3 regions of the Streptomyces sp. NPDC024555 genome follow, and region 1 is predicted to be linked to each of the others. Evidence: riboswitches for the same ligand, from Rfam matches in the RefSeq annotation. Region 1 holds a riboswitch; each other region holds the start of a gene.
The links. A riboswitch is a leader RNA that binds a small molecule or an ion and turns the genes downstream of it on or off. The one in region 1 is predicted to bind cobalamin.
Positions count from the first base shown of each region.

Region 2: linked by a shared signal. The riboswitch ahead of ACZ4FH_RS10320 (hypothetical protein) and the one ahead of ACZ4FH_RS34595 (cobalamin biosynthesis protein) in region 1 are both predicted to bind cobalamin.
Region 3: linked by a shared signal. The riboswitch ahead of ACZ4FH_RS32530 (ABC transporter substrate-binding protein) and the one ahead of ACZ4FH_RS34595 (cobalamin biosynthesis protein) in region 1 are both predicted to bind cobalamin.

Region 1 is NZ_JBVHKV010000030.1:43,274-50,117, reverse strand. Features, by position in the region: gene ACZ4FH_RS34605 (inorganic phosphate transporter) at 1-1,237, shown strand, start outside; gene ACZ4FH_RS34600 (hypothetical protein) at 1,248-1,481, shown strand; cobalamin riboswitch at 1,656-1,781, shown strand; gene ACZ4FH_RS34595 (cobalamin biosynthesis protein) at 1,913-2,911, shown strand; gene ACZ4FH_RS34590 (cobyric acid synthase) at 2,908-4,461, shown strand; gene ACZ4FH_RS34585 (putative cobaltochelatase) at 4,458-6,473, shown strand; gene cobO (cob(I)yrinic acid a,c-diamide adenosyltransferase) at 6,473-6,844, shown strand, end outside.
Region 2 is NZ_JBVHKV010000005.1:143,038-149,881, reverse strand. Features, by position in the region: gene metE (5-methyltetrahydropteroyltriglutamate--homocysteine S-methyltransferase) at 1-1,263, shown strand, start outside; gene ACZ4FH_RS10320 (hypothetical protein) at 1,319-1,711, opposite strand; cobalamin riboswitch at 1,759-1,883, opposite strand; partial or broken gene ACZ4FH_RS10315 (ECF transporter S component) at 1,884-2,054, opposite strand; partial or broken gene ACZ4FH_RS10310 (hypothetical protein) at 2,074-2,297, shown strand; gene ACZ4FH_RS10305 (hypothetical protein) at 2,667-4,463, shown strand; gene ACZ4FH_RS10300 (hypothetical protein) at 4,471-4,833, opposite strand; gene ACZ4FH_RS10295 (hypothetical protein) at 5,203-5,646, opposite strand; gene ACZ4FH_RS10290 (pirin family protein) at 5,806-6,771, opposite strand.
Region 3 is NZ_JBVHKV010000025.1:83,266-90,109, forward strand. Features, by position in the region: gene ACZ4FH_RS32520 (ABC transporter ATP-binding protein) at 1-745, opposite strand, end outside; gene ACZ4FH_RS32525 (FecCD family ABC transporter permease) at 742-1,821, opposite strand; gene ACZ4FH_RS32530 (ABC transporter substrate-binding protein) at 1,818-2,885, opposite strand; cobalamin riboswitch at 2,920-3,105, opposite strand; gene ACZ4FH_RS32535 (acyl-CoA dehydrogenase family protein) at 3,269-5,224, opposite strand; gene ACZ4FH_RS32540 (hypothetical protein) at 5,383-6,675, shown strand.

The DNA of each region.
Region 1 (6,844 bases):
GACAGCTCTAGTGTTCGATTTCACGAACGGTTTCCACGACACCGCCAACGCGATGGCCACCACCATCTCGACCGGCGCCCTCAAACCCAAGACAGCGGTGGCCATGTCCGCCGTTCTCAACCTCGTCGGCGCGTTCCTGTCGGTGGAGGTCGCCAAGACGATCTCCGGCGGGATCATCAATGAAGACGGGCTCAGAACCGAGGTCATCTTCGCGGCGCTCGTCGGCGCCATCCTGTGGAATCTGCTGACCTGGCTGGTCGGCCTGCCCTCCAGTTCCTCCCACGCCCTGTTCGGCGGCCTCATCGGCGCCGCGGTGATGTCCGCGGGCTGGTCCTCCGTCGACGGCGGCACCGTCGTCACCAAGGTGCTGCTCCCCGCGGTCGCCGCCCCGATCGTCGCCGGTGTCGCCGCGCTGCTGGCCACCCGGCTGACGTACCGGATCGGCGGGCGGATCAAGGGCGAGGCCCAGGAGAAGGCCACCGCCAAGGGCTACCGGGCGGGCCAGATCGCCTCGGCCGGCCTGGTCTCCCTCGCCCACGGCACCAACGACGCGCAGAAGACCATGGGCATCATCACCCTCGCCCTGGTCACCGGCGGCGTCCTCTCCCCCGGCTCCAACCCGCCGGTCTGGGTGATCGTGAGCGCCGGTCTCGCCATCGCGATGGGCACCTACCTCGGCGGCTGGCGCATCATCCGCACCATGGGCAGCGGCCTGACGGAGCTCAAGCCGCCGCAGGGCTTCGCCGCCCAGACCAGCGCGGCCACCGTCATCCTGGCCTCCTCGCACCTCGGCTTCTCCCTCTCCACCACCCAGTCCTGCTCCGGTGCGGTGATGGGCGCGGGCCTCGGCCGTCAGGGGGGCGTGGTCCGCTGGTCCACCGCCACCCGGATGTTCGTCGCCTGGGGCCTGACCCTGCCGGCCGCCGGTCTGGTCGGCGCGGGCGCCGAGTTCGTCACCAAGCAGGGGACCTGGGGCGTCGTCGTCGTGGCGGTGCTGCTGGTCGCCGGCTCCGGCGCGATCTGGGCGCTCTCGCGCCGCAAGCCCGTCGGCCACGACGACGTCGCCCCGACGGGTGCGCAGTCCGCGCCGGACGCCGAACCGGCCGGAGTCGTGACCACCGCCATCGCGGCCGTCAGCCCGCCGCCCACGCTCGCCGCCCAGCCCGACCTGACGGCGACCCTCCCGTCCCCGGCCGCGCCCGTCGCCGCCGACCCGGCCCGACCCGCCACGGTGTAAGGACAGACACATGCACATCGACTGGGCAGCACTCGGCACCGTCTTCGGCGTCTCCCTCGTCACCACCGTCGCTCTCGTGGGCCTGTTCACCCTCGGCATCGTCGGCCTCTCCAAGCAGCCGGAACCGGCCGCGCGGGGCGGCGCGGCGGGCGGTTCGGTCCTGCTGGCCCGCGCCGGCGGGTACGTCTGCTTCGGACTGTGCGCGGCGGCGGTCGCGTACGGGATCTATCTGATCGTCGCCTGAGCCGTCCGGGGCCCGTACGGAGTTCGGGCCCCGGGCACCCCCACCGGGCCGGGCACCCTTCACGGGTGTCCGGCCCGGTGTGTGTCCGCCCACACCGCGCCCCCGCAGGTCAACGGCAAGTTGACGGGTGTTCGCGGAGCGTGGTGGACTGCCGGAGCCATTACGGCGACAGCAGAGGAAGCCGGTGCGAATCCGGCGCGGTCCCGCCACTGTCACCGGGGAGCGGTCTCCCCTCTCGGAAGTCACGGTCCACCAGGACCGGAAGGCCGGGAGACCGCGGATCCGGGAGCCAGGAGACTCTGGTCGCCGTCTCGTCGAACCAGGGCGCGGACCCTGAGTGAGGACATATCGCCATGCCCGGCCCCGTCGCGACCCTTTCCCCGCCGCTTCCCCGTACCGGGGCCCGCCGAGGCGCCACGGCCGGCTGACCCGTGCGTGCCGATCGCGTCTTCGCGTACGGCGCCACGGCCGGGATGATCGGCGATCTGCTGCTCGGTGACCCCCGCAGGGGCCATCCGGTGGCCGCCTTCGGGCGGGCCGCGGCGGACGTCGAACGCCTGCTGTGGCGCGACCACCGGGGGTGGGGCGCGCTGCACACCCTGGTCTGCGCCGGCGGCGCCGCCGGGGCCGCCGCACTGGCCGCCCGCGCCGTGCGCCACCACCCCGCCGCCTCCGTCGCCCTGACCGCGGCCGCCACCTGGTCCGTCGTCGGGGGCACCTCCCTGGGCCGCGAGGCGCGGGCCGTCGGCGGCGCGCTGGCCGCCGGGGACATCGAGGGGGCCCGGAAGCGGCTGCCGCATCTGTGCGGCCGCGACCCGCAGTCCCTGGACGGCCCCCAGATCGCCCGCGCGGTGGTGGAGTCCGTCGCCGAGAACACCTCGGACGCCGTCGTCGGCGCCCTGGTGTGGGGGGCGCTGGGCGGAGTCCCCGGGCTCGTCGGCTTCCGGGCCGTCAACACGCTGGACGCCATGGTGGGCCATAAATCGCCCCGCTACCGGCGCTACGGCTGGGCCTCCGCCCGTCTCGACGACGTGGCCGGCTGGCCCGGCGCCCGGCTGACGGCCCTGCTCGCCACCGCCGCCGGAGGGGCGCCGCGCGCGGCGGTCCGGGCCTGGCGGGCGGACGCGTCCCGGCATCCGAGTCCCAACGCGGGCCCGGTGGAGGCCGCGTTCGCGGGGGCGCTCGGCGTGCGGCTCGGCGGCACGCTCGCCTACGGCGGCCGGGTCGAGCACCGTCCCGTGCTCAACGGCGCGGCGGGCCGGGCGGTGGAGACCGCCGACATCGCACGCGCGGTGCGGCTCTCGCGCCGGGTGGGCGCGCTGGCGCTCGGCGTCGGCGTCGCGGCCCGGCTGGGCACCGGGCTCGTCGCCCGGCGACTGGCCCGAGGCCGTACCTCCCCCTCCCCCACGGCCGGAAGGAACCGGACATGAGCGGCGGACTGCTGGTCGCCGGAACCACATCGGACGCGGGCAAGAGCGTCGTCACGGCGGGCATCTGCCGCTGGCTGGTGCGCCGGGGCGTGAAGGTGGCGCCCTTCAAGGCGCAGAACATGTCGCTGAACTCCTTCGTGACCCGTGAGGGCGCCGAGATCGGGCGGGCCCAGGCCATGCAGGCGCAGGCCGCCCGCGTCGAGCCGACCGCCCTGATGAACCCGGTGCTCCTCAAGCCCGGCGGCGACCGCTCCAGCCAGGTGGTGCTGATGGGGCGCCCGGTCGGCGAGATGAGCGCCCGCGGCTACCACGGGGGCCGGCAGGAGTCCCTGCTGTCCACCGTCACGGACTGCCTGGAGCAGCTGCGGAGCACGTACGACGCGGTGATCTGCGAGGGCGCCGGCAGCCCGGCCGAGATCAATCTGCGCCGCACCGACATCGTGAACATGGGCATCGCGCGGGCGGCCCGCTTCCCGGTGGTGGTCGTCGGCGACATCGACCGGGGCGGGGTCTTCGCCTCGTTCTTCGGGACGACGGCCCTGCTCTCGCCCGAGGACCAGGAGCTGATCGCCGGGTATCTGGTGAACAAGTTCCGCGGCGACGTCTCGCTGCTGGAGCCGGGCCTCGACATGCTGCGGGAGCTGACGGGCCGGCCGTCCTACGGGGTGCTGCCCTTCGCGCACGGTCTGGGCATCGACGAGGAGGACGGGCTGCGGGTGTCGCTGCGCGGTGCCGTACGCGAGTCGGTGGTGGCCCCGCCGCACGGGGAGGACGTCCTGCGCGTGGCCGTGTGCGCGGTGCCGCTGATGTCGAACTTCACCGATGTCGACGCGCTGGCCGCCGAACCGGGCGTCGTCGTGCGGTTCGTGGACCGCGCGGAGGAGCTGGCCGACGCCGATCTCGTCGTCGTGCCCGGCACCCGGGGCACCGTGAAGGCGCTGGCCTGGCTGCGCGAGCGCGGACTGGCCGACGCGCTGCTGCGACGGGCGGCCGAGGGCCGTCCGGTGCTCGGGATCTGCGGCGGCTACCAGATCCTCGGGACACGGATCGAGGACGAGGTGGAGTCGCGCGCCGGGCGCGTCGAGGGGCTGGGACTGCTTCCCGTCCGGATCCGCTTCGACCGCGAGAAGACCCTCGCCCGGCCGTCCGGCGAGGCGCTGGGCGCCCCGGTCGAGGGGTACGAGATCCACCACGGCGTCGCGGACGTGCGCGGCGGCGAACCCTTCCTCACGGACGGCCGGGGCCGCCCGCTGGACGGCTGCCGCTCCGGCTCCGTCTGGGGCACCCACTGGCACGGTTCGCTGGAGAGCGACGCCTTCCGGCGCGCCTTCCTCACCGAGGTCGCACGGGCCGCGGGCCGCCGTTTCGTCCCCGCCCCCGGCACCTGTTTCGCCGCGCTCCGCGAGGAACAGCTCGACCGCCTCGGCGATCTGATCGAGGAGCACGCGGACACCGACGCGCTGTGGCGGCTCATCGAGTCGGGCGCGCCGTCCGGGCTGCCGTTCGTTCCGCCGGGTGCGCCCGCATCCCCCGCCAAGGAGGTCCTGTGAGTACGCCCTACCCCTTCACCGCGATCGTCGGACAGGACGACCTGCGCCTCGGGCTGCTGCTCAACGCGGTGAGCCCGGCCGTCGGCGGAGTCCTCGTCCGGGGCGAGAAGGGCACCGCCAAGTCCACCGCCGTCCGGGCGCTGGCCGCGCTGATGCCCGAGGTCCGTGTCGTCCCCGGCTGCCGGTTCTCCTGCGCCCCGGACGCCCCCGACCCGGCGTGTCCGGACGGCCCGCACCCCTCCGGGACCGGCGCGGCGCGGCCCGCCCGCACGGTCGAACTGCCCGTCGGCGCCTCCGAGGACCGGCTCGTCGGGGCCCTGGACATCGAACGGGCGCTGGCCGAGGGCGTGAAGTCCTTCGAGCCGGGGCTGCTGGCCGAGGCGCACCGGGGGATCCTCTACGTCGACGAGGTCAATCTGCTCCACGACCATCTGGTCGACCTCTTGCTGGACGCGGCGGCGATGGGCGCCTCGTACGTGGAGCGCGAGGGCGTCTCCGTACGGCATGCCGCGCGGTTCCTGCTCGTGGGCACGATGAATCCGGAGGAGGGCGAGCTGCGCCCGCAGCTGCTCGACCGGTTCGGGCTGACCGTGGAGGTCGCCGCGTCGCGGGACACCGAACTGCGGGTCGAGGTGGTGCGGCGGCGGCTGGCGTACGACGACGACCCGGCGGGTTTCGCCGCCCGGTGGGCGGACGAGGAGGCCGCGCTGCGGGAGCGGATCGCGGCCGCGCGGGCGCTGCTGCCCGAGGTCCGCCTCGGCGACCGGGCGCTGCGCCAGATCGCGGCGACGTGCGCGGCGTTCGAGGTCGACGGGATGCGGGCCGACATCGTGATGGCCCGGACGGCGACGGCGCTGGCCGCCTGGGCGGGGCGTACGGACGTGCTGGCCGAGGACGTCCGGCAGGCCGCCCTGCTGGCGCTCCCCCACCGCCGCCGGCGCAACCCCTTCGACGCGCCGGGGCTCGACGAGGACAAGCTCGACGACACGCTGGAGGAGAACGGCGGCGGGGACGACGATCCGGAGCCGGACGGCCCCGGTGGCGGCGGCCGGCCGCCCCGGGGGGACGGTCCCGACACGCCGCCGGAGCCCGGGGCCGGGGCGGACGACACGCCCGGAGCGGCCGGTGACGGGCCGTCGGAGCCGGCTCCCTCGCTGCCCGGACAGGGCGGTGAACAGGCACCGGCACGGGCCGGTGAGCCGTTCCGGACGAAGGCGCTGAGCGTGCCGGGGCTGGGCGAGGGCGCGGCGGGGCGGCGGTCCCGGGCGCGTTCCGCGCAGGGGCGGACGACCGGGGAACGGCGGCCGCGGGGCGGGCTGACGGCGCTTCATCTGGCCGCGACCGTACGGGCCGCCGCCCCGCACCAGCGGGCGCGGGGCCGGTCGGGTCCGGGGCTGGTGGTGCGGCGGGACGATCTGCGGCAGGCGGTGCGGGAGGGGCGCGAGGGCAATCTCGTGCTGTTCGTCGTGGACGCCTCGGGGTCGATGGCCGCGCGGCAGCGGATGGGGGCGGTGAAGGGCGCGGCGCTCTCGCTGCTGCTGGACGCCTATCAGCGGCGGGACAAGGTCGGGCTGATCGCCTTCCGGGGGCGGGGCGCGGAGCTGGTGCTGCCGCCGACCTCCTCGGTGGACGCCGCCGCGGCCCGGCTGGAGCTGCTGGCGACCGGGGGCCGCTCCCCGCTGGCGGCCGGGCTGCTGAAGGCCCATGAGGTGCTGCGGGTGGAACGGCTGCGCGATCCCTCGCGCCGGCCGCTGCTCGTGGTGCTGACGGACGGGCGGGCGACCGGCGGACCGGAGCCGCTGGCGCTGGCCGCGCGGGCCGCCCGGCTGCACGCGGCCGCGGGCACCGCCTCGGTCGTCGTGGACTGCGAGGCGGGGCCCGTGCGGCTGGGGCTGGCCGGGGTGCTCGCCGGTGAGCTGGGCGGTACGGCCGTCACGCTCGACGAGCTGCGGGCCGACACCGTCGCCGGTCTGGTCAAGGACGTGACGAACACCCTCAGGAGGGCCGCGTAATGCCGCAGGGACAGCCGGACAGCGTGCCGGACGACGGACTCACCACGCGTCAGCGGCGCAACCGCCCGCTGCTGATGGTGCACACCGGCACCGGCAAGGGGAAGTCGACGGCCGCCTTCGGGACGGCGCTGCGCGCCTGGAACCAGGGGTGGTCCGTCGGGGTGTTCCAGTTCGTGAAGTCGGCGAAGTGGAAGGTCGGCGAGGAGAACGCGCTGAAGGTCCTCGGGGCGAGCGGCGAGGGCGGTTCCGTCACCTGGCACAAGATGGGCGAGGGCTGGTCCTGGGTCCAGCGCGACGACCAGAGCGACAACGAGACGAAGGCCCGCGAGGGCTGGGAGCAGGTCAAGCGCGATCTGGCCGCGGAGACGTAC
Region 2 (6,844 bases), on a different contig from region 1:
CAGATCGTCCGCTGGCTCGCCTTCGCCCGTCAGAAGACGGCGGAGATCGTCGCCCTGGCCACGGCCCTCGCCCGGGGTACCGACAGCATCTCCGGCGAGCTCGCCGCCAACAGGGCCGCCCTCGCCTCCCGCGCGGCCTCCCCGATCACCCGGGACCCGGCCGTGCGCGCCCGGTCCGAGGCCGTGACGGACGCGGACGGCCGTCGTTCGCAGCCCTACTCCGAACGGACGCGCGCGCAACGGGCGCACCTGGGTCTGCCGTTGCTTCCGACCACGACCATCGGTTCCTTCCCTCAGACGGGTGAGCTGCGCGCGGCCCGTGCCGACCTGCGGGCCGGCCGCATCGACCACGCCGGTTACGAGGAGCGCATCCGGGCCGAGATCCAGGAGGTCATCGCCTTCCAGGAGAAGGCGGGCATCGACGTCCTCGTGCACGGCGAGCCGGAACGCAACGACATGGTGCAGTACTTCGCCGAGCAGCTGACCGGTTACCTCGCCACCCGGCACGGCTGGGTCCAGTCCTATGGCACCCGCTACGTCCGCCCGCCGATCCTCGCCGGCGACATCTCCCGTCCCGAGCCGATGACGGTGCGCTGGACCTCGTACGCCCAGTCGCTGAGCCACCGTCCCGTGAAGGGCATGCTCACCGGGCCGGTCACCATGCTGGCCTGGTCCTTCGTCCGCGACGACCTGCCGCTCGGCGAGACCGCGCGACAGGTCGCGCTCGCCCTGCGCGACGAGGTCAACGATCTGGAGGCGGCCGGGACTTCGGTCATCCAGGTGGACGAACCCGCGCTGCGCGAGACCTTGCCCCTGCGGGCTTCCGATCGTGCGGACTACCTGGCCTGGGCCACCGAGGCGTTCCGGATCACCACCGGCGGAGTGCGGCCGGACACCCAGATCCACACCCATATGTGCTACGCGGAGTTCGGCGACATCGTCCAGGCCATCGATGACCTCGACGCCGATGTCATCAGCCTGGAGGCCGCCCGCTCCCATATGCAGGTCGCCGGGGAACTGGCCGCTCACGGGTACCCGCGCGAGGCCGGGCCGGGTGTCTACGACATCCACTCGCCCCGTGTCCCGAGCGCCGAGGAGGCCGCGGCTCTTCTGCGTACCGGCCTCGAGGCGGTTCCCGCCGAACGCCTGTGGGTCAACCCCGACTGCGGCCTGAAGACCCGGGGCTGGCCCGAGACCCGGGCCTCCCTGGAGAACCTGGTCGCCGCGGCCCGTACCGTCCGTGGCGAGCTGCCCGCCGGCTGACGAGCGGGGTCGGGGGCCGGGACGCGACGGGCGTCCCGGCCCCCGGCCGGCTGTTCTACGAGGGCGCGGGGCGGCTCCTCGGAATGAAGACGTACAGGTCGAGGATCTCGGGCATCGGCGCCACTCCCGGACCTCCCGCGCGCACCCAGGCGACCACGTCCTCGGTCGCGTCGGAATCGTTGACCAGGCCGAGCCATACCGGCCGTGCTCCCGCGCGACGGGCTTCGGCCGACGGCTGCACGACGATGACGTTGGCCTGTTCGCACACGTCCAGACACACCGAGACGCGCACCGGGACGGCCGCACGCAGCCGCGCGGCCTGGGCCGCGTGGTCGCCCGGCACCTTGACCGTGCCGCAGCAGCAGTCCCGGCACACCGTCACTCTGCTGGGTGCGGAGGCTGTCACCGCGCTCGGGGCCGTGGCCGAAGGGATCGCTGATTCCGGCATGCCGCCGTCCGCCTCTCGCCGGGGAGGTCCGCCCCGGAATGTCGTGGAGGTGGCGACGGAGTGAGTCTCTGGCTCCCGGGTCCTCCCCGGTCACAGTGGCGGGACCGCGCCGGATTCACACCGGCTTCCTCTGATCCCCGTCGCCCTGATCGGCGGTCATCGTCTCATGCGCCCGGGGACCGTCCGCCGCCCGTGGAGCGGCGAACCGGACCGGAGCGCGGAAGCGGGCGCGGCGCGACGCCCTGCGGAACGTGGTGAGCACGGCGGGACCGGCCAGCAGGACGCAGACGAAGTTCGTCACCGCGCGACCGGTGTCCCAGCCGAGCGAGGTGGCCAGGTCGAAGAGGTATCCGGACAGCGAGCTCGCCCCGACCGGCCCCACGACGACGCTCGGGGCGGTTCTCGATGCGGCCACGAGCGTCAGCGGCGTCACCCCCTCCTCCGGCACCGGACAGCTCACCCCGCTCACCGGCCAGGTCACCAGCGGGTCCAACACCTGGAAGGCGAGTGTCGACCGCTCGGCCCTTTCCCCCGCAACCGTTCCATCGGCGTCGGCGACACGATCGCCCTGCGGTGGGGCGCCTGACGGCATCCGACGGCGGGCCCGCACCATGAGGCGCGGGCCCGCCTGCGCGGCGGCACCGGCCTCCGCCGGACGCACGACCCGCCGGTGTCCTCCATCCATACGGGGAGAACGCCTCCCAGCCAGGGGACATCCCGCGGGGTGGCCCGCCGCGACGACTGGCGCGGGGCTCGCAGTCCGTGGCCCCCTCCCCCTTACTCCCATGGGGGCGGCACGAGCGGCCCGCGCGCATCGTGTACCCGGTCGTCCGGGTGGTGTTGTAGCAGCGCTCCCACCGTTTGAGGGGGCGGCCCCGAAAGGGGACCCCTGCTTCGCCCCGATGGTCGTCCTGGGCTACGGTCGTGCCTCCGTTTCTGCGAGGGAGTGGTGCTGATGCCCCGCCATGTACTGGCCGCGATAGGCATGGACGGCAGGGAAATCGCGTGCGAAGAGCGCCCCGCCGCGCCATCGCTCGCCGTGGTCGCCGCGTACGGAGATATCCATGCCTGCGACTACGTGACCGTCTCCCAGGGGGAGTCCGTCGGGCTCTACGCCCGCGATCCCGGAGGTACGTGGGATGCGGTGACCCCCGGGACCGACGCCGTGACCGCCGACGAGATGCGCCTGTGGTTCGAGCTCACGCACCACTACCCGGGCCCGGAGGGGGCGGACCCGAGCCATCCGCTGGGCAGGGCCCCGCAGCCGGGTCCGGTCGGACGCATCGACGAGCGGCGCGCCATCGCCCTGGTCCAGGAGCACATCGCCACCGGCGGCCTGGACTACCCGGCCCAGGGCCTGGTGGCGGATCGGTTCGCCGCGGGCTGGAGCGTTTACGCGCCCGTCGACGTCGACGACAGCGATCCCATGGCGTTTCTCGACATGCCCGTCGGCCGTTCGGTGTTCATGGTCGGCGACACGGGGCGGATCAAGGAGGTCACCTCCGCGATCCCGCCCGAACAGGCCCGCGCCCTGTTCACCGCGGAGGAGGCCTTCGTACGGCGTCCGCCCGCCGAGGAGGCGTTCATGAACGGCCTCAAGGCGGAGTTCGAGCGCCTCGATGCCCGGTCCGGGCAGCCGGGCGCGATCGCTGACTTCACCGTCGTCGGTACGCCGCCCGAGGACGTGACGGCGGCCCGCGTGACCGCGCTGACCGACGAGATCGCCCGCCAGCTGGTGCTGTGCGGACCCCAGCGGTGGGAGCGCATGGTGGCAACGTTCTCCTGCGCCGTCTCCGCCGAGACGGCCGATCTGTGCTTCTGGCAGCAGGAACGGCCCATGGAGGCACGGGTGCCGGAGCAGACAGCCCTCCTCGTGCGCCGCCAGCGCCACCTCGCGGCCGCCATGCCGGCCGGACCGTGGCTGCGTCTGATGGTCGCCGTCACCAAGGGGCCCGGCGGCGACGCCCAGGTCTCCACCCAGTACGACTACGGTGACGAGCGGCTCCCCGACGGGCAGTTGCTCGCCCCCACGCACTACCGCAACGACCTCGCCGCCTACCCGCGGGCCGACGTACCGGCGTGGCTGCGGGCCTATGCAGGCGCGAACGGCCGGCGCACGGCATCCCCACGCACGACATCCCCGCGCACGGCGCCTCCGCGACCCGCGGCCCCGCGCCCGGAGGCCCCCGAGCGCCCCTTCGTGGACAGTCTGGTCGGCTGGACGACACACGTGGTCGCCGACCGGCAGCGGATCACGTACGGCCATGACGCGCTGGGCTGGGAGGAGATCGAGTGGGTCCGGTATCCCGTCTCGCGGACCAAACACGCGGGCTTCCTGGTCCCCTCCATGTACACCAATACGTACACGTTCGGCGTGGGCAGATACGGGAACTCACCTAAGAGCCTGGGGAATCTGACATGGAGCAAGGGCGGAAAGAGGGCCCAAGCCCCCGAAGGGTGGCTGGCCCTGGTCGAGTTCGCGCAGCGCGTCCTTGAGCCCCGGCTGCTCGCGGAGCATCTCGACCTGATCCGGCGCGGCGGGTCGTTCACCGTGGGCGAGATGCGCGTGCACCGCGGCGGGCTCACGCTGCGCGGGGTCATGGAGGCCGATTGGGGTTCGCTCACGGACGTCGAGGTCGCGGACGGCCTGGTGTGGATCCATGAGCGGGGCAGGCCCCAGCCGGTGAGGGTGTCCCTCGGCAGCGCCAACGCCGTACTCCTGCCCCGCGTCGTCGCGGCCATGGCCGGCTGAGCCGCGGCTATACGTGCAGGCGCCCCGAGACCTGTGTGATCTCCTCGGCGCTCAGCGGGTACGGGCTGCCGTACAGCAGCGGACCGGTGACGACGGCGGGACCGGTTACGGGCGCCGCGCCGTGATCGGCCGCGAGCCGGCTGGCCACGGGGTTGGGCGGGCCGGAGCGCGCCCGTCCCGGGCCGTCCTCGGCGTACCAGAGGGTGAGCTCCTCACCGACCTTGGTGGAGCGTATGTGCTCCGAACCGAGAAGACGAGCGACCTCCTGCACGAGGTCCATCCCGTACGAGGCGGTCTCCACTCGCTGGATGCCCCTGTCGGACACGAGCAGCAGGCCGGACGTCGCCTTGTTGCGCTTGAAGAGTCCCATCCCGACACTCTACGGACGCGGCCACGTCACCTGCCACCCTCTCCCTTGGCCCCGTCACGCGCCGGCTCCTCCCCGCGCGCGGTCCTCCTGGCGGTCCGCACCTGTGGAGCCCCGATTTTCGCCCGACGGGGGTGAGCCTTCGCCAATCCACCTCCCCTGAAAGCGAGTTGGGCAGTCCGGCGCAACGGCTGACGGGCACACCGCCACCAGCCACGGAACCCTGACTTTCACGAGCTCAGCTTCGTCAGGATCCTGTCGTGAATCAGGTCCGCGTGCACGGTCTGCCGGAACGGATCTGCCGCAGTCGAGACTCCCTTTCGCCGATCTCGCCGAGACGCCCGAACGACACCATGGGCTCTCCGCCGACGCTTAGGGCTCGGCGCGCCACTGTGAAAATTTCAGGCCGGGTCCAAGCTTGACCGAGGTGATGTCCTCGACGTGCTGGTTCGGAGTGTGCTCGCTGGTCGAGCTCTCTATCCGCCCTTCGGCGAGAGCCCGTTGATGGAAGGGAACCCGGTCGACGACCTCGCCCTCATCGTTGAGGAAGTCCAGGGTGCCCGAAACGCTGTTGTAGTGCTGTTCGCGCAGAATGCCGTCTACCGTCATCCGCACCGTCTTCTCCTTCCCCGACGGGCGGGACAGGTGAAGATGCTCACGCGCAGTCCGAGCCACCGCAGGTGACGTGGCTTCCGTGCCGGCCGGGAAGGCCTCGTTGTCACGCTTGTCGTCCAAGGCGTAGAGGAGCAGGCCGAGCAGTGCGGCAGATACGGCCGCTACGGCGGCCCACGACAGAAGGCGTGATCGACGAGACATCCCCGCATCCTCGCACGTCGCCTCCGTGCCCTCCCTCCCCTGTCTGCCACACCATCGCCAGCGGCACCCGACTCACGCCTGACGGGCAGTCAGGACAGTCAGGACAGTCAGGACAGGGTCAGCATCCGTCCTGGCACACCTGGTCGAAGAAAGCTCAGGTCAGCGCACCCGGCCACGCGCCTTCAACGGGACCGGGGGCAGTTCGGGGGCGGCGAGCGGGGCGCCGTCGTAGCCCCGCACCGTGCCGAACCGGTCGCCGTTCATCCAGGCCTCGCGGGCCCGTTCGATCTCGTCCTGGGTGCGGCCCACGAAGTTCCACCACATCATGATCTCCTCCTCGAACGGCTCGCCGCCGAGCAGCATCAGCCCCGCGTCGGACTCCGCGCGCAGCGGGAGTTCCGTGCGGCCGCAGCCGAGGTAGAGCATGGAGCCGGGGAGGACGGGGACGCCGTCGACCTCGGCCTCGCCGGACATGGAGAGGACGGCGTACTCGAAGTCGGGGTCGAGGGGGAGGCGGGCCTCGGTGCCGTGGGCGAGGGCGAGGTCGGCGCCGACGATGGGGGTGTAGGCGGTGCCGGGGGAGGTGGCGCCGTCGAGGGTGCCGAGGATGACCGTGGCGGTGAGGCCGGGGGCGACCACGGTGGGCAGGTCCGTGTGGTGCTGGAAGTGGGGTTCGACGTCGCGGTGGGCGTCGGGGAGGGCGACCCAGAGCTGGGCGCCGTGGAGGAGGGCGGCGTGCTGCCGGGGGCTCTCCTCGGAGTGGCTGATCGCGCGGCCGGAGGTCATCAGGCCGAGCTCGCGGGGGCGGATCGTCTCCAGGCTGCCGAGGCTGTCGCGGTGGAGGACCTCGCCCTCGTGCAGCCAGCTCACGGTCTGGAGGCCCATGTGCGGGTGGGGCGGCACCTGCATTCCGGGCTCGTCGGCGATGTCGTCGGGGCCGTAGTGGTCGACGAACGCCCAGGCGCCGACCATGCGGCGGCCCAGGTTCGGCAGCAGTCTGCGGACCTCGGTCGACTCACCGAGCCGGACGTGGCGCGGGGTGAGGAGTTCGCGTACGGGCTCGGCTACGACGAAGCCCCTCCCTCCGCAGACGGAGAGTGCGGCCTGGCGATCGAGATTGCTCATGGCGCTCAACCTATTCCCGTGCGACTCCGGCAGGCTGGAATCCACGCCGAATATTTAGTGGAATGTTAAACCA
Region 3 (6,844 bases), on a different contig from region 1:
GTCCCTCGGGGGTGACGACCGCCCGCACCCGGTAGACCTCGGCGATCAGCTCCTCGGTGACGACCTCGGCCGGGGTGCCGGCGGCGACCACCCGGCCCCGGCTGAGCACCGCGATCCGGTCGCAGAACATCGCGGCCATGTTGAGGTCGTGGAGCGCGATCACGGCGGTCAGCGGCAGGGCGGTGATCAGGGACAGCAGCTGGAGCTGGTGCTGGATGTCCAGATGGTTGGTCGGTTCGTCCAGCAGGAGTTCGCGCGGGCCCTGGGCGAGCGCGCGGGCGATCTGCACGCGCTGGCGCTCACCGCCGGACAGGGTGTGCCAGGACTGGGCGCGCCGCCCGCTGAGGCCGGTCCGCTCCAGCGCCGCGTCCACCGCCGCCTCGTCCTCGGGCGTCGGGGCCGACCAGGCGCGCCGGTGCGGGATGCGGCCGAGCCGTACGACGTCCACGACGTTCAGATCGGCCTCGGTGGCGGCGTGCTGGTCGACGACGGCGATGCGCCGGGCGGCCGTGCGCCGGCCGATGCGCGCGAGCGGATCGCCGTCGAGAGTGACCACGCCGGTCTCCGGGGCGAGCACCCCGGCCAGGATCCGCAGCAGGGTGGACTTGCCGGAGCCGTTCGGGCCGATCAGTCCGGTGGTGCCGCCGGGCGGCGGGGCGAGCGAGACGCCGTCCACGACGAGCCGGCCGCCCGCCCGGCGGGCCACCCGGTCGGCCCGCAGACCGCCCGGCTCCCCCGCGCTCACGGCGTCCGCCGGGTGCGGTGCAGGACCAGGACGAAGGCGGGGACGCCGATGAGGGCGGTGACGACGCCCACCGGGACCTCCTGGGGGTCGAGAACGGTACGGGCGAGGGTGTCCGCCCAGACCAGGAACACGGCCCCGGCGAGCGCGGTGACGGGCAGCAGCCTGCGGTGCCCGGATCCGGTGAGCGCGCGGGCCGCGTGCGGCAGGACGAGGCCGACGAAGCCGATGGCCCCGGCCGCCGCCACCAGCGCGGCGGTCAGCAGCGCGGTCGCGCACAGCAGCACGATCCGGGTGCGTCCGACGCGGACGCCGAGCGCCGCCGCGGCGTCCTGGCCGAAGGCGAAGGCGTCGAGCGTACGGGCGTGGCCCAGGCAGACCGCCAGGGTCACGGCGAGGACCGCGGCGCACGTCCCGGTCTCGGTCCAGCCGACGCCTCCGAGCGAGCCGAGCAGCCAGAAGAGCACGCCCCGGGTCTGTTCGGCGTCGGCGGCCGTCATCACGACGAAGGAGGTCAGCGCGGAGAAGAGCTGCATGGCGGCGACCCCGGACAGGACGACCCGGTCGGTGCTGCCACCGAGGCTGTGGCTGAGCAGCATGACCAGGGCGAAGGAGCACAGGGCCCCGGCGAAGGCACCGGCCGACAGCGACACCGCTCCCCCGCCGGCCCCGAGGACGACGACGGCGACCGCTCCGGTGGAGGCCCCCGAGGAGACTCCGAGGACGAACGGGTCGGCGAGCGGATTGCGCAGCAGCGACTGCATGACGGTGCCGCAGACGGCGAGCCCCGCGCCGCACACCGCGGCGAGCAGGGTCCGGGGCATGCGCAGGTTCCAGATGATGCCGTCGCGGATCGGGGAGAGCTCCGCGGTGCCGAGGCCGAGGTGGGCCCCGACGGCGGACCAGACGTCGGCGACGGAGATCCGGGCGGGGCCGATGGTGACGGCGACGGCGACGGACAGGGCGAGCAGGAGCAGTCCGCCGGTCCAGCCCAGTCCTGCGCGCAGCGCCCGCCCCGCTCCGCGGACGGCCGGGCCGGCGGCCCCGCGCGGGGCCGCGGCCGGTGCGGTGTCGCTCATCCCGCGAGTCCGAAGGAGCGCAGCGCGGCCGCGACGCGTTCCACTCCCTCGACGGTGCGGATCGACGGGTTCATGGCCTGGCCGCTGAGCAGTACGTACCGCTTGTGCCGTACGGCGTCCATGGTCCGGGTGACGGGGTGGGACTCCAGGAAGGCGATCTTCCCGGCGGCGCTCTCGGCGGTCTGGGAGCGGCGGGTGAGGTCTCCGATGACCAGGACGGACGGATCGCGGTCGGCGACGGTCTCCCAGTTGATCTGCGGCCATTCCTCGTGGGTGTCGTCGAAGACGTTCTTCGCGCCGAGTTCGCGGGTGATGATGCCGGGGGCCCCGCAGCAGCCGGCCAGGTACGGGGACGTGGAGTTGGCGAACCAGTACATCAGCGTGGTGCCGGAGGCGTCGACGGTCGCGGCGGCCTTCCGGATCCGTGCGCGGAGTGCGGAGATCAGTTTCTCGCCGCGTTCCGGGACGCCGAACACCCGGGCCAGTTCCCGTACTTCGGTGTAGACGCTGTCCATGCCGAGGGTGCCCGTGCGCACCCCGTCGCCGTCCTTGCTGTTGTCCTTGGCGGTGCAGTCGGCGGGCGAGACGTAGGTGGGGACGCCCAGCTTCTCGAACTGTTCGCGCGGGGCGACGCCGCCCTTGGCCAGGGTGGAGGCGAAGGAGGCGCTGACGAAGTCGGGTTCCCGGTCCAGGACCTTCTCGGAGGAGGGCCGGTTGTCGGATATCCGGGGGACCGTGGCGTTGGCCTTCTCCAGGCCCTTCATCACCGGGTCGGTCCAGGTGGCGGTCGCGGCCATCCGGTCGGCGAGGCCGAGCGCGAGCAGGATCTCGGCCGAGCCCTGGTCGACGGGGACGGCGCGTTCGGGGGCGCGGTGCACGGTGACGGTGCGTCCGCAGTTGCTGAGGGTCACGGGGTAGCCGGTGGCGTCCCCGTTCCGGGCGGCGGGTGTGCGCCCTCCGGTACCGCAGGCCGTCAGCAGGACGAGCGCGGCGGTGAGCAGGGCGGCGGTGCGGGCGTGGCCGGACAGGGGCGGCACGGAGTACCTCGTCGTCTCGGGGCCCATGCGCGGGGCCCGGGGTACGGACTCCGCGGCCCGGTCCGGACCGCGGGTGCCAGCAGGTCTTCGGACTCGGGTTCACGCGGACGGGGCGCCTTCCCGGGAAACCGTGGTCTCCCAGTGGCCGTGGCCCCGCCCGTCCCCCTCACCGCTGCGCGTCAGTTCCGGATTCGCACCGGATTCCCTGACTCCAGGCTGGAGTTCGACTGGCACCGGGCACGCTACCACGAGCTTCCGCGCAGCTCAGCGGCGGTGCGGGCCGGTGGCCGGGGGGCACGGCCCCCTGCCACCGGCCACCGCGCGGGCATCGGGACGCACCGGTCGCGGCCGGGCCCGCAGGTCACCGCCGGGGCGGTGGGCGGGATGCGCGACAAAGCGCCTCTGCCCGGTCACCCCTTGGGGCGAACCGATTCGCCACCGAAGCGGGCAGTCTCCTCGCGGTATGTCCCGGACCTTCCCGTCGGCTTCTCGGCGGGCCGGGTGTTCCAGGAGGCCTCCGGGTCGTCGTAGGCGTCGGTGTACCGGGGGCCCGCGATGGGCCAGTCCGCGAGGAGTTCGCCGGGCAGCGCGAAGGCCGCGGCCAGCTCCGGCAGATGGGGGGCCACGGCGGCGATCAGCTGCTCGACGGCGTCGGTCAGCCCCTCGACCTGGGCGGCGGTCAGCCGTCCGTCGGCGAGCAGGTCCCCGCTGTTGCGGGCGATCCAGCGCAGGGCGAACAGCCGGGCCAGCTCCCCCAGCCGGTCGCGCGCCGGCCCCTCGGGCAGCTCCTCCAGCGCCTGCGCGTACGCCTCCGCCGCGTGCCGGCAGGCATGGGCCTCGACACCGCGCAGGGCGGGGCCGGACGCCGCGTTCCAGCGTTCCTTCGGGTCCTCGTGCGCCACCCGGGCCGTCCGGCCGGCCGCCCGCGCGAACCAGAGCTGCTCGATCCGCTCCAGCAGGGTGCCCAGGAAGCGCGGATCGGCGAGGTCGCCCGGCACCGGGTGGTCCGAGGGCTCCTGCGGGGCGCCCCGGACCGCGTCCATGAGCAGGCTCGCGGCGGCGCGGGAGTGGATGGCCAGATTGTCGCCCTCGGCGGTGATGGCGCCCTCGACCCCGGTGACCAGTTCGGTCATCCCGTTGTGCTCCAGCAGCCCCTGGGCGCCGCAGCGTTCACGGCTCTCGACGATCACGGACCGGGCCTGCCAGGTGATCCAGCCCTTGGCGACGTCGACCAGGCGCTCGGCCGCCGCCCGGTCGGCGGCCCCGGCCCGCTCCGCCCGCTCCCAGCGGTCGAGGGCGCGGCGGTGCAGCAGGCTCATCGCGAAGACGGTGGACATGGCCTCGGCGAGGGGGCCGTGGTGGCTGCGGTGGGCCGAGACCGGGACGGGCGGGGCGCCGCGCCCGCCGGAGACGAAGCGGTGTCCGCCGTAGCGGACGGCGACGGCGAGCGTGGCGCGGGCCGAGCCCACCGCGCTGGCGCTCATACAGATCCGGCCGGCGGTGACCCGGCGGATGGAGACGAGGAAGCGGCGCCTGCGGCCCTCGGTGTCGCTGCGGAACACCCGGTCCTCGCCGATCCGTCCCTGCACTCCGCCGAGCATCGCCCCGCGCGGGACGAAGACGCTGTCGAACGAGGTGAGGCAGTGGTCGACCGGGCTGCCCATCCGGGCGGGCAGCAGCCGCACCCGGATGCCGGGCAGGGCCCGGGTGGCGTCCGTGAGCGGGACCAGGAAGAGGAAGACGCCCTGGTCGACGCCCTCGACGACGAGCCGGGCGGCGACGAGCCCCGACTTGGGGCCGCCCGCCGGGCTGGTGTTCGGCATGAACTTCTGCGCGCCGGCGTGCGGGGTGTGCAGGACGAAGCCGTCCCGGTCGGGGTCGTAGGCGGCGGTCGTCTCGACGGCGGCGGCGTCGTTCCCGTGCGCCACCTCCGTGCACAGGAAGGTGCCCATGCGGCGCAGCGCGAGGAAGTCCGAGAGGTCGCGGGGGTGGTCGGAGTCGTGGTCGAGGAGGCTGCCGAGGAACAGGTTGTAGTGGATGCCCGCGACGGTGGCGAGCGCCGGGTCCACCGGGGCGAGCCATTCGTGCATGGCGGCCAGGGCGCGCACGTCGCTCGCCGGGCGGGCGGCGCTGTCCAGCGCGTTGTTGAGGACGCGGAGCCGTCGGTGGGCGAGGGCGAGCCGTTCCCCGGGCGTGGGCCCGGGGGCCGGGCCGGTCGGGCGGCGAAACGGTTCGGTGGCCACGAGCCGCCGCCAGAAACCGTGTTCGCGGTGGGTGTCCGGGCCCAGGAGGACCCGGGTGAGCCGGTCCGTGACCGGCCGGGCCACGGCCTGCGCCGGACCCTCGGTGTCGAGAAGGGTGGTCATACGATGAAAACGAGCAGGAATCGGCCAGGACACCCGGAAACCTGCATAAGCGAGCGATTTCCGTACACCCGTGGGTGTCGGGTACCCTCCGCCCTCCGTCTCACCTGTTTGCAGCAGTCCGCCGCGCCCGTCACGCGCCCAGGGCATCCCCTGGGTTCATGGAACGGGACCCCGACGGGCCGGACGCGGCCGGCGAGCACGCCGAACTCGAAGCGCTGCGCGTCCGGGTGGCGCAATTGGAGGCCGGGGCCCCTCGGAGCCACGGGCACCGCGTGCGCTCCTTCTTCGCGGTGCTGCTGGTGCTCGTGGCCGCCGTGCTCACCCCGCTGAGCATCGTGTCGAGCTGGGCGAGCGACGTCGCCGGGGACACGGACCGGTATACGGCGATGATGGATCCGCTCGCCTCCGACCCCGACGTCCAGGCGGCGGTGACCGACCGGGTCACCGCCGCGGTCATGGACCATCTGGACCTGGACGCGCTGCTGGCGGACGTGGCCCCCGCCGACCGCCCCGTCGTCGACAAGGCGCTCGGCAGGCTCGGCGATCCGCTCACGGCCGGGGTGACCTCGCTGGTGCGCGGCACGGTGGACCGCTTCGTCACCAGCGACGCCTTCGAGCGGGTCTGGCACGAGGCGAACGCGCGGGCCCACGCCTCCGTGGTCAAGGCCCTGACGGGGCAGGGCGGCGGGGCGGTGAAGCTGACCGACGACACCGTGACGCTCGACCTCGCCCCCGTCATCGACCAGGTCAAACAGCGGCTGGTGGACCGTGGCCTGACGGTGGCGGGGAAGATCCCCGAGATCCACACCGATTACACGCTGCTGACCTCGGACGCGGTCGGCCGGGCCGAGAAGGGGTTCCGCGCCCTGCAGATCCTCGGGTTCTGGCTGCCGGTGGTGACGCTGGTGATCGCCGCGGGCGGGGTGCTGCTGGCGGTACGCCGCAGGCGGGCCCTGGTCACCGCGGCCCTGGCGGTCGCGGCGGGCGCCGCCCTGCTCGGCGTCGTGGTGTGGGCGGGGCGCGCGTTCTACCTCGACAGCCTGCCCTCGGACGTGTCGCAGCCGGCCGCGGGCGCGGTCTTCGACGCGCTGGCCGGATTCCTGCGCGCCGGGGTCCGGCTGGTCGTGACGGTCGGCGTGGTGGTGGCGCTGGCCGCCTGGCTCACCGGCCGCGGCCGGGCGGCCGCCCGGGTGCTGGCGATGTGGAGCGGCGGGATCGGCGCGGTGCGGCAGGCGGCGGGCTTCACCGGGGGTCCCGTCGGGCGCTGGGTGCACCGGGCCCGGCGGCCCCTGAACTGGACGGTGGTCGTGGTGGCGGTCGCGGTGCTGGTGGCCTGGGACCGGCCGACCGGGATGGTCACGGTGTGGATCACGCTGTGCGCGCTGGCCGCCCTCGCGGTGATCGAGTTCCTCGACGACGACGGGGCGCCCCGTCTGGCGGCCCCGGTCTGACGGCCCCGCCCGGTGGATCTGTCATGTCCCGGTCGTCCAGTAATGCCTCGGTAACGGGGAGCGGATACAACTCCGGCAGTGCGGCGACGCCGGGCGGTGAGGGGTGCAGCATTCTCCGGAGCCACCGCTCCGGCAGCGTCTCGCCGCACGATGACGGTGCCACCGTCCC